4 regions of the Streptomyces sp. NPDC030143 genome follow, and region 1 is predicted to be linked to each of the others. Evidence: riboswitches for the same ligand, from Rfam matches in the RefSeq annotation. Region 1 holds a riboswitch; each other region holds the start of a gene.
What was found. A riboswitch is a leader RNA that binds a small molecule or an ion and turns the genes downstream of it on or off. The one in region 1 is predicted to bind cobalamin.

Region 1 (2,188 bases):
TGAGAACCACGGCTCGTAGTCCGGCTCGAGCTCGGTGATCGCCGTCTGCGCCTCGCCGTCGGAGCCCGCGAAGGGCTCCTCCTTGTGGTCGCCCAGCCCGAGGGCCAGGGGCAGCACGGCGAGCGCCAGCACCGCGAGCAGCAGCAGGAGGTTGATCTTCGTGTTCCGCTTCACCGGGCCGCCGCCTCCGTTCCGGCCGGGGCCTGCCGGCCCGTCACGAGCACGCCCAGACGCGTCAGTTCGCCCTTGCTGGACTGCACCAGCAGACGCATCACCAGCACCGTGAGCAGGCCCTCGCTCACCGCGAGCGGGATCTGCGTGACGGCGAAGATGGACCCGAACTTGCCCAGGGCGCCCAGGAACCCGCTGCCCGGGTCGGGGAACGCGAGCGCCAACTGCACGCTGGTGACGCAGTACGTGGACAGGTCGGCGACGAACGCCCCGAAGAACACCGCGACCATCAGCGGCACGCCGTAGCGCCGCAGCAGCCGGTACATGCCGTAACCGGCCCACGGGCCGACGATCGCCATCGAGAAGACGTTCGCGCCGAGCGTGGTCAGGCCGCCGTGCGCGAGCAGCAGCGCCTGGAAGAGCAGGGTGATGGTGCCCAGCACCGCCATGATCGGCGGCCGGAACAGGATCGCGCCCAGGCCGGTGCCGGTGGGGTGCGAGCAACTGCCGGTGACGGAGGGCAGCTTCAGCGCGGACAGGACGAACGTGAAGGCCCCGGAGGCACCGAGGAGCAGCGTGCTCTCCGGGTGCTCCCGCACCTCACGTTGGAGCGAGCGGACTCCGTGGACGACGAACGGCGCCGACGCGACGCCCCAGGCGACCGCGTGCACCGGAGGCAGGAAACCCTCGGCAATGTGCATGGCTCAGCAGACCCTCTCCAGCACCTCGTGGATGGTTGACGCGCCTTGGCCGGTCTCCTGGCTGACGGGTACCACCGCCCGTACTCCGCCTTCCCGGGTCCGAGGACCCAGTGGCCGCCCGCGAGGGCCGGAGCCGGACTTCCCGATCACAGTGGCGAGGGCCGCACCGGCATCACACCGGATTTCCCGTTCACCAAGGCGTGGTGACAGTAGTGCCCGTACAGGGGTGGTGACAAGCGGCAACGGGGGCGCGCGGACGGTGTCCGGCGGCTCACACCCCGGCGCACACGTCGCCTCAGCGGGGTTCCGGGACGGCCGGGGAGAGGCCCGGCGCCCAGGCGAGGACGGTGACGGTGGTGCCCCGGCCGGCCTCGGTGTCGACGGCGAACTCGTTCACCAGTCTGCGGGCCCCGCTCAGGCCCATGCCGAGGCCCCCGCCGGTGGTGTAGCCGTCGGTCATCGCCAGGTCGAGGTCGCCGATTCCGGGGCCGGTGTCGGTGAAGGCAAGTCTCAGGCCGCGTCGGCCGTCGTCGTCCTGCGGAGCGATCTCGACGTACCCGCCGCCGCCGTGGACCAGGGTGTTGCGGGCCAGCTCGCTGGCCGCGGTGACCAGCTTGGTCTGCTGCACGAGACCGAAGCCGAGGCCCGCGGCGGCCTGCCGCACCCGATGGCGCACCCAGCCCAGATCCGCGTCCGAACCGATCGGCAGCGTGGCCGCGAGGACGTGTCCCGGGACCGGGGTCACGTGACCGCTTCCCGGCCCGCTGCGCGGGTGGCCGGGCCCGCCGGACGTCCGCTCCCGTGCGGGTGGGAGATGAGCGTTGTTCGTCGCGACACCTGCATCGTCTCCCTGCGCACGGAACCGTGCGGCTGCCGGGCGGCACGCCTCCGGCTGATCGTTGCCGTATGACAAACATTAGCGTCGGGGTGCGGTGCGAACAACAGCGGCCGTCCGGCGGGCCGGGGGCTTCGGATCAGCGTCCGCGCCAGTCCAGGCAGACCACCAGGGCGTCGTCGTCCGGGGAGGGCCGGCCACGGTGGACGGTGAGCTCGCGCAGGATGGCGCCCGGCACGTCGGCGGCCGGCAGCAGTCGGGTGGCGGCGATCGCCCGGGCCAGCGCGCCGTCCCCGAACGCCTCGCCGCCGGGGGAGGCCGCCTCGTGGACGCCGTCGCTGACGAAGACGAGGCGGTCGCCCGGCTCGACGCGGAACTCCTGCGTGACGTAGTCGGTCTCCTCGAACATGCCCAGCGGCAACTGGGCCTCGAAATGCACCCGTTCCACGGTCCTGTCGCGCAGCCGCAGCAACTGCGGGGA
Region 2 (2,188 bases), on a different contig from region 1:
CCTGGTGATGTGCCACTGCGAGTCGGTCGACTCCGGTCTGCTCGACACCACCGTCGAGAGCTTCGACCGGCACTTCGCGGTCAACGCCCGCGCCACCTGGCTGCTGATCCGCGAGTTCGGCCGGCGGTTCGCCGCCGCACCGGGCACCGGCCGGATCGTCTCCCTCACCAGCGACCACACGGTCGGCAACCTTCCCTACGGTGCGAGCAAGGGCGCCCTGGACCGCATCACCCTGGCCGCCGCGCACGAGTTCGCCCACCTCGGCGTCACCGCCAACGTCGTCAACCCGGGACCGGTGGACACCGGTTGGATGACCGAGGAGGTGCGCGCCGCCGTGATCGGCCGGACCCCGCTCGACCGGCTCGGCACCCCGCAGGACACCGCCCACCTCGTCGACTTCCTCTGCTCGCCGCAGGGCCAGTGGGTCAACGGCCAGCTCCTGATGAGCAACGGCGGCTTCGCGTAGGGCTCGCCCTCCGGACGAGGGGCCTCCCGCGCGTCGGGAGAGCCCGCGCTTCCCGGCGGCGGTCGTCGGATCCGAGGACCGCCGCGCGCCTCGGACCTCAGGAGGCCGTGCGGCGCCCTGGCGGGGTGAAGACGTACAGCTCGAGGATGTCCGGCAGCGGGGCCAGGCCGGGGCCGCCCGCGCGCACCCAGGCGGCGATGTCCTCGGTCGCGTCGGGGTCGTTGACGAGTCCCAGCCACACGGGACGTGCCCCCGCGGCCCGGCCGGCGGCGGAGGGCTGTACCACGACGACGTTGGCCTGGTCGCACACGTCGAGGCAGGCGGAGATGCGCACGGGCACCTGCGCGCGCAGACGGGCGGTCTGCGCCGCGTGATCGACCCCGGTCACCTTGGGACTGCCGCAGCAGCAGTCCCGGCACACGACGACCCGGCACGGTGCCGTCCCGGCCGCCCGCGCGGGCGCCTCGTCGCCGGACGCCTCGTCGCCGGACGCCCCGTCGCCGAACGCCCCGTCGGCCGTTGTCCCGTTCATACCGGGCCCGCCCCTCTCCGGGGAGATCCGCCCCGGTGTCCGTCGAGGAGGCGACGACGTGAGTCTCCTGGCTCTCGGGGCGAGGCTCGTCCCGGCCTTCCCGCCCCGTCCGGGGGCGGTGGCCTGTCGGGATCCGCTCGCCGATCACAGTGGCGGGACCGCGCCGGATTCGCACCGGCTTCCTCGGACCGCCGTCGCCCTGTCGTCGGCCATCATCCCCCATCCGCCGCTCGCCCCCACCCCCGGGTGGCACCCCGCGCGGAGTCGACGGCCGACCCGTCGGAAGGACGCGGCACCCGCCCTGCGGCGCGGGGCACGGTGGTGCCTATGCTCGGGCGTGCAGTCGGCTCACGCCCCCGTCCGACCGGAACTGCGGGGGCCGCGACGCAAGAGGGAACCTCGTGGACGGGTCGGCGGTACGGACGGCGGCACGGTGTGCGCGTGAAAACCTCCCTCCCCTTTCCGGTGCCTGTCGGGGCTCGTGACCAGGAGGTCGGACGTGATCGTGCCCGCGCAGGTTCCCGCCACGCTCGCCGGGGAGCGGGGCGGGACCCGCACCCCGGCGAGCGGTACCGTCTCCGGTGTCTGCCACGGCACCCTGGGCGAGCTGTACCAGGGCCCGCTGCGGGCGGGCGGCGATCCCGACATCGCGCTGGTGTCCTTCCCCGTGGACCGTCATGCCTGGGTGCACTTCACCCCGGGCTCGGAGCCGCCGAACCTGCTGCCGCTCGGGGAGAAGGCGGCGAAGGCCGCCCGGATCTTCCTGGAGCGCTTCGGACTCGACCTGCCGCCGGGCCGCTGGAGCACCCACTCCGAGCTGAAGGTGGGCGTGGGCATGGCCAGTTCGACAGCCGACATCGTGGCGACCCTGCGCTGTCTGTTCCGGCTGTTCGCCCTGCGGTACGACGCGGACGTGGTCCTCGGCGTCCTGGCGGCGATCGAACGGGCCGACAGCGTGTTCCTCGACGAGTTCGCCCTGCACCTCAGCGGCCGCCACCGGGTGGTCCGCCGGCTCGGCACCGACATCGGCTTCCACACCGCCTTCGTCACCGAGCCGGGCACGGTGGACACCGCCGCCGTCACCGCTCCGCTGCTGGAGCACTACCGGCGGCGCGGGGAGGAGTACCAGCGGTGCCTGACCGATCTGCTGAAGGCCTTCGACTCGGGCGACCCGGCGGCCGTGGCACGGG
Region 3 (2,188 bases), on a different contig from region 1:
GGCGCGACCTTCACCCCCTGCCGCACCAGCCACCGGCAGATCCCGGCGGTGACGACGCTCTTGCCGGCGTCGGAGGTGGTGCCGGCCACGAGGAGACCCCCACCGGTCATCGCGTACGCCCCCTTGTCAGTAGCCGCCCGGCGACCGTCACGCCGAGCGCGAGCAGACCGACACGGCGGGAGAGCCGTGCGGCGCGTTCGATGTCGTGCGCGACGACGGGCCGCCCCGCCGCCCCGTTGAGCACCGGCCGGTGTTCGACCCGGCCGCCGTAGGAGAGCGTCCCGCCCAGCCGCACCCCGAGGGCGCCCGCGAAGGACGCCTCCACGGGACCGGCGTTGGGGCTGGGATGCCGGCGGGCATCGGCCCGCCACGCCCGCACGGCCCCCCGCGGATCGTCCCCGGCGACGGCCGCCAGGACGGCCGTCAGCCGCGCCCCCGGCCAGCCGGCGACGTCGTCGAGCCGGGCCGAGGCCCAGCCGTAGCGGCGATGGCGTGGCGACCGGTGCCCGACCATGGCGTCGAGGGTGTTCACGGCGCGGAAGCCGAGCAGCCCCGGCACCCCGGCGACGGCCCCCCACACCAGCGCCCCCACCACCGCGTCGGAGGTGTTCTCGGCGACGGACTCGACGACCGCGCGGGCGATCCCGTCGGCGTCCAGGGCCTGCGGGTCCCGCCCGCACAGGTGCGGCAGCCGGGCCCGCGCCGTCTCCACGTCGCCGGTCTCCAGCGCCCGTCCGATGGTCCGGGCCTCGCGCACCAGGGAACTCCCGCCGACGACGGCCCAGGTGGCGACTCCGGTCAGGGCGACGGAGGCGGTGGGGGAGGTACGCGCCGCGCGCGCGGCGACGGCACCCAGCGCGACGGCACCCCCGGCGCACACCGCGGTGTGCAGCGCGCCCCACCCCCGGTGGTCCCGCCACAGCACCCGTTCCACGGCGCCCGCGGCCCGCCCGAACGCGGCGACCGGATGCCCCCGGCGGGGATCGCCGAACAGCAGGTCGCCGAGGAGGCCGGCGGCGGCGCCGTACGCGAAGGCGCGATCGGCCCGCATCGGCTCAGCCGACCGCGGGGTGGCGGAGGGGAGTTGCGGCGCTTGACCTCGAACGGCAGCCGAGCATGGCGGTATGTCCTCACTCAGGGTGTCCACGCCCTGGTTCGACGAGACCGGCGGTGAGAGTTCCTGGCTCCCGGGGGGCAACCCCCGGTGACAGTGGCGGGACCGCGCCGGACTCGCACCGGCTTCCTCTCTTGCCGCCGTACATGGCCCCGGCAGTCCACCACGGCCCCGGAAGGGCCGTCAACTTGCCGTTGACCTGCGCGAGGAGAGTGTGCAGAACCCCACACGCGGGTGTAGGCCGGGCACGAAAAGGCGGGGTGGGGGACGGAGAACCGTCCCGCACCCCGCCCACGCAGGAGCGTCGTGCGTCAGGCGACGATCAGGGAGATCCCGTACGCCACCGCCGCCGCGCAGGCCGCGAAGCAGGCGTAGGCCGCGGTGACCGCGAGGGCCGCCGACTCGCCCTGGGCGGCGGCGCGCTCGCGGCGCGACAGGCCCGTGATGCCGAGGGTGAACAGGCCGACGAGGGCCACGGTGACCACGAGGCTGACGCCGAAGACGGAGCCGAGGGCAGCCCAGTCGATCTTCATGGTGATTCCTTCTTGAGCGGGTGCGGAACCGGGTGCGCGCAGTTCAGACGGTGGTGGTGGCGGCCGGCGGGGCCGGCTCGGCGGCCGTGGGGGCGGCGATCGTGGCCGTCAGGCCCGCCTCGGCCACCGGGCCCGCCGGGGGCGGCGTCACGGCGGCGATCGCCTGGGTCACCACGCCGGCCGGCTCGTCCGAGTCGTTGACGTTGGTGTGGTCGACGACCTCGCGACGGGAGATCTTCCAGATCGCGGCGCTGGAGCCGACGAGGAAGACCGCCACCAGGGCCGTGCCCCAGTCGCCGAAGCCGGTCACGTACTCGGCGAGCGCGCCCACCAGGGCCGCGGCCGGGAGGGTCAGACCCCAGGCGACGAACATCCGGGTGGCGGTGGACCAGCGGACGACACCGCCCTTGCGGCCCAGGCCCGCGCCCATCACCGCACCGGAGACCGAGTGGGTGGTGGAGAGGGAGAAGCCCAGGTGGGAGGAGGCCAGGATGACGGTGGCCGCGCTGGTCTGGGCGGCGAAGCCCTGCTGCGGCTGGAG
Region 4 (2,188 bases), on a different contig from region 1:
GCCGTGAGGTGATCCGCCGCAACACCACGATCCTGCCGCTGTACTCCCTGATGCTGGGCCTGCTCGCCCTGCTCGGCTTCATGGCGATCGCGGCGGGTGTGAAGGTGACCAACGGCCAGCTGGCCATCCCGCAGCTGTTCGAGAACATGTTCCCGGACTGGTTCGCGGGCGTCGCCTTCGCGGCGATCGGCATCGGCGCGCTCGTCCCCGCGGCCATCATGTCGATCGCGGCGGCGAACCTCTTCACCCGCAACGTCTACAAGGACTTCATCAAGCCGGACGCGACGCCCGAGCAGGAGACGAAGGTCTCCAAGCTGGTCTCGCTGCTGGTGAAGGTGGGCGCCCTGGCCTTCGTCCTGACCATGGACAAGACGGTCGCCATCAACTTCCAGCTCCTCGGCGGCATCTGGATCCTGCAGACCTTCCCGGCCCTGGTCGGCGGCCTGTTCACCCGCTGGTTCCACCGCTGGGCGCTGCTCGCCGGCTGGGCGGTCGGCATGGTCTACGGCACGGTCGCCGCGTACGGTGTCGCCTCCCCGACCCAGAAGCACTTCGGCGGCTCGTCGAAGGAGATCCCGGGCATCGGCGAGATCGGCTACATCGGTCTGACGGCGTTCGTGCTCAACCTGGTCGTCACCGTGGTCCTCACCTTCGCCTTCAGGGCCGCCGGCGCCCCCGACGGCATCGACGAGACCAGGCCGGAGGACTACACGGCCGACGCCGGCGACCCCGGCGTCGAGATCGAACTCCCGCCGGCCACGGCGGGCACGCCCACGCATTAGGGGTCCGTGCACCATGAGCGCCCGATCGGGCCGCGTGGTCCGGTGACGTGCACCGCCGCGTCGCCAGGCCGCGCGGCCCAGGGGGCACAGTGCACCGACCGATGGTCCCGTCACCCCGCAGCGGGCCGCCGGCAGCAGGACTGACGGCGGCCCGTTGTCGTGAACACTCACCCCATGGACATGCTCATCGCAGAAGCGGAGCCCGCCGAGTACGCCGCCCTCGGCGACCTCACTCTCCTCACCTACGAACTGACGCTCTGAAACCAGCGCGACACAACATCTGGGGGTGGCATCGCGCCCCGACACAAGATGTATGCTCATGCTCGCTGTCGCCGCAGGGGAATCCGGTGCGAATCCGGAACTGTCCCGCAACGGTGTACTTGCGTGTTTCCGCACGCCTGTTCAGTCCGAGGTCCTGCCGACAGCGCACCCGGCCGTCCGGTCCGGGTGCCCTGACGTCCGGGCCTCGCGGAATGGGCCGGTGGACGCGACGCCGCGTGCGCTCGTGTGCTGCCCCCCGCCCTTCGCAAGGCCCCGTGCCCAGCGAGGGAGAGCCCCCACGTGACCATCGCGCCAGCCGATCCGGCTTCCGTCACCGCGCCGGAGAACGACGGTCCCGGTGCCGCGCTGCTGCGGACCCTGACCGAGCTGACCGCCGACCTCCCCGACGCCGACCCCGGCCGGGTCGCCGCCGCCGCGCTGCGCGGCCGGTCCGCACGGGCGGACGAGACGGAGCTGCGCGAGCTGGCCACGGAGGCGGCCGCCGGCCTGATCTCGGAGGACCCCGCCTACTCGAAGCTGGCCGCCCGGCTGCTGACCGTCGGCATCCGCGCCGAGGCCGCCGCGCAAGGCGTCACCTCGTTCACCGAGTCGGTCGCCGTCGGCCACCGCGAGGGCCTCGTCGCCGACCGCACCGCCGCGTTCGTCCGGCTCCACGCGGCCCGTCTCGACGCGTTGGTCGACCCGGCGGCCGACGACCGCTTCGGCTACTTCGGCCTGCGCACACTCCACAGCCGCTACCTGCTGCGCCACCCCCTCACCCGCAAGGTGATCGAGACGCCCCAGCACTTCCTGCTGCGGGTGGCGAGCGGTCTGGCCGAGGACGACACGGCACGGTCGGTCGACGAGGTGTCCGCGCTCTACGGGCTCATGAGCCGGCTGGACTACCTCCCCTCCTCCCCCACGCTGTTCAACTCCGGCACCCGGCACCCGCAGATGTCGTCCTGCTACCTCCTCGACTCCCCGCTGGACGAACTGGACTCCATCTACGACCGCTACCACCAGGTGGCCCGCCTCTCCAAGCACGCCGGCGGCATCGGACTGTCGTACTCCCGCATCCGCTCCCGGGGGTCGCTGATCCGGGGCACCAACGGGCACTCCAACGGCATCGTGCCGTTCCTGAAGAC

Region 2: another riboswitch for cobalamin. It lies ahead of ACZ4YY_RS12605 ((2Fe-2S) ferredoxin domain-containing protein); the one in region 1 lies ahead of ACZ4YY_RS03285 (energy-coupling factor ABC transporter permease).
Region 3: another riboswitch for cobalamin. It lies ahead of ACZ4YY_RS00365 (cobalamin biosynthesis protein); the one in region 1 lies ahead of ACZ4YY_RS03285 (energy-coupling factor ABC transporter permease).
Region 4: another riboswitch for cobalamin. It lies ahead of ACZ4YY_RS32750 (ribonucleoside-diphosphate reductase subunit alpha); the one in region 1 lies ahead of ACZ4YY_RS03285 (energy-coupling factor ABC transporter permease).

Annotation. Positions count from the first base shown of each region.
Region 1 covers NZ_JBVIAY010000002.1:26,637-28,824, forward strand. The annotation lists gene ACZ4YY_RS03280 (energy-coupling factor ABC transporter substrate-binding protein) at 1-174, opposite strand, end outside; gene ACZ4YY_RS03285 (energy-coupling factor ABC transporter permease) at 171-872, opposite strand; cobalamin riboswitch at 903-1,085, opposite strand; gene ACZ4YY_RS03290 (ATP-binding protein) at 1,168-1,617, opposite strand; gene ACZ4YY_RS03295 (PP2C family protein-serine/threonine phosphatase) at 1,847-2,188, opposite strand, start outside.
Region 2 covers NZ_JBVIAY010000005.1:449,013-451,200, reverse strand. The annotation lists partial or broken gene ACZ4YY_RS12610 (SDR family oxidoreductase) at 1-466, shown strand, start outside; gene ACZ4YY_RS12605 ((2Fe-2S) ferredoxin domain-containing protein) at 564-998, opposite strand; cobalamin riboswitch at 1,060-1,182, opposite strand; gene ACZ4YY_RS12600 (GHMP family kinase ATP-binding protein) at 1,498-2,188, shown strand, end outside.
Region 3 covers NZ_JBVIAY010000001.1:82,589-84,776, reverse strand. The annotation lists gene ACZ4YY_RS00370 (cobyric acid synthase) at 1-110, opposite strand, end outside; gene ACZ4YY_RS00365 (cobalamin biosynthesis protein) at 107-1,051, opposite strand; cobalamin riboswitch at 1,156-1,294, opposite strand; gene ACZ4YY_RS00360 (hypothetical protein) at 1,426-1,647, opposite strand; gene ACZ4YY_RS00355 (inorganic phosphate transporter) at 1,691-2,188, opposite strand, start outside.
Region 4 covers NZ_JBVIAY010000028.1:69,446-71,633, reverse strand. The annotation lists gene mctP (monocarboxylate uptake permease MctP) at 1-782, shown strand, start outside; adenosylcobalamin-variant (AdoCbl-variant) riboswitch at 1,109-1,207, shown strand; gene ACZ4YY_RS32750 (ribonucleoside-diphosphate reductase subunit alpha) at 1,344-2,188, shown strand, end outside.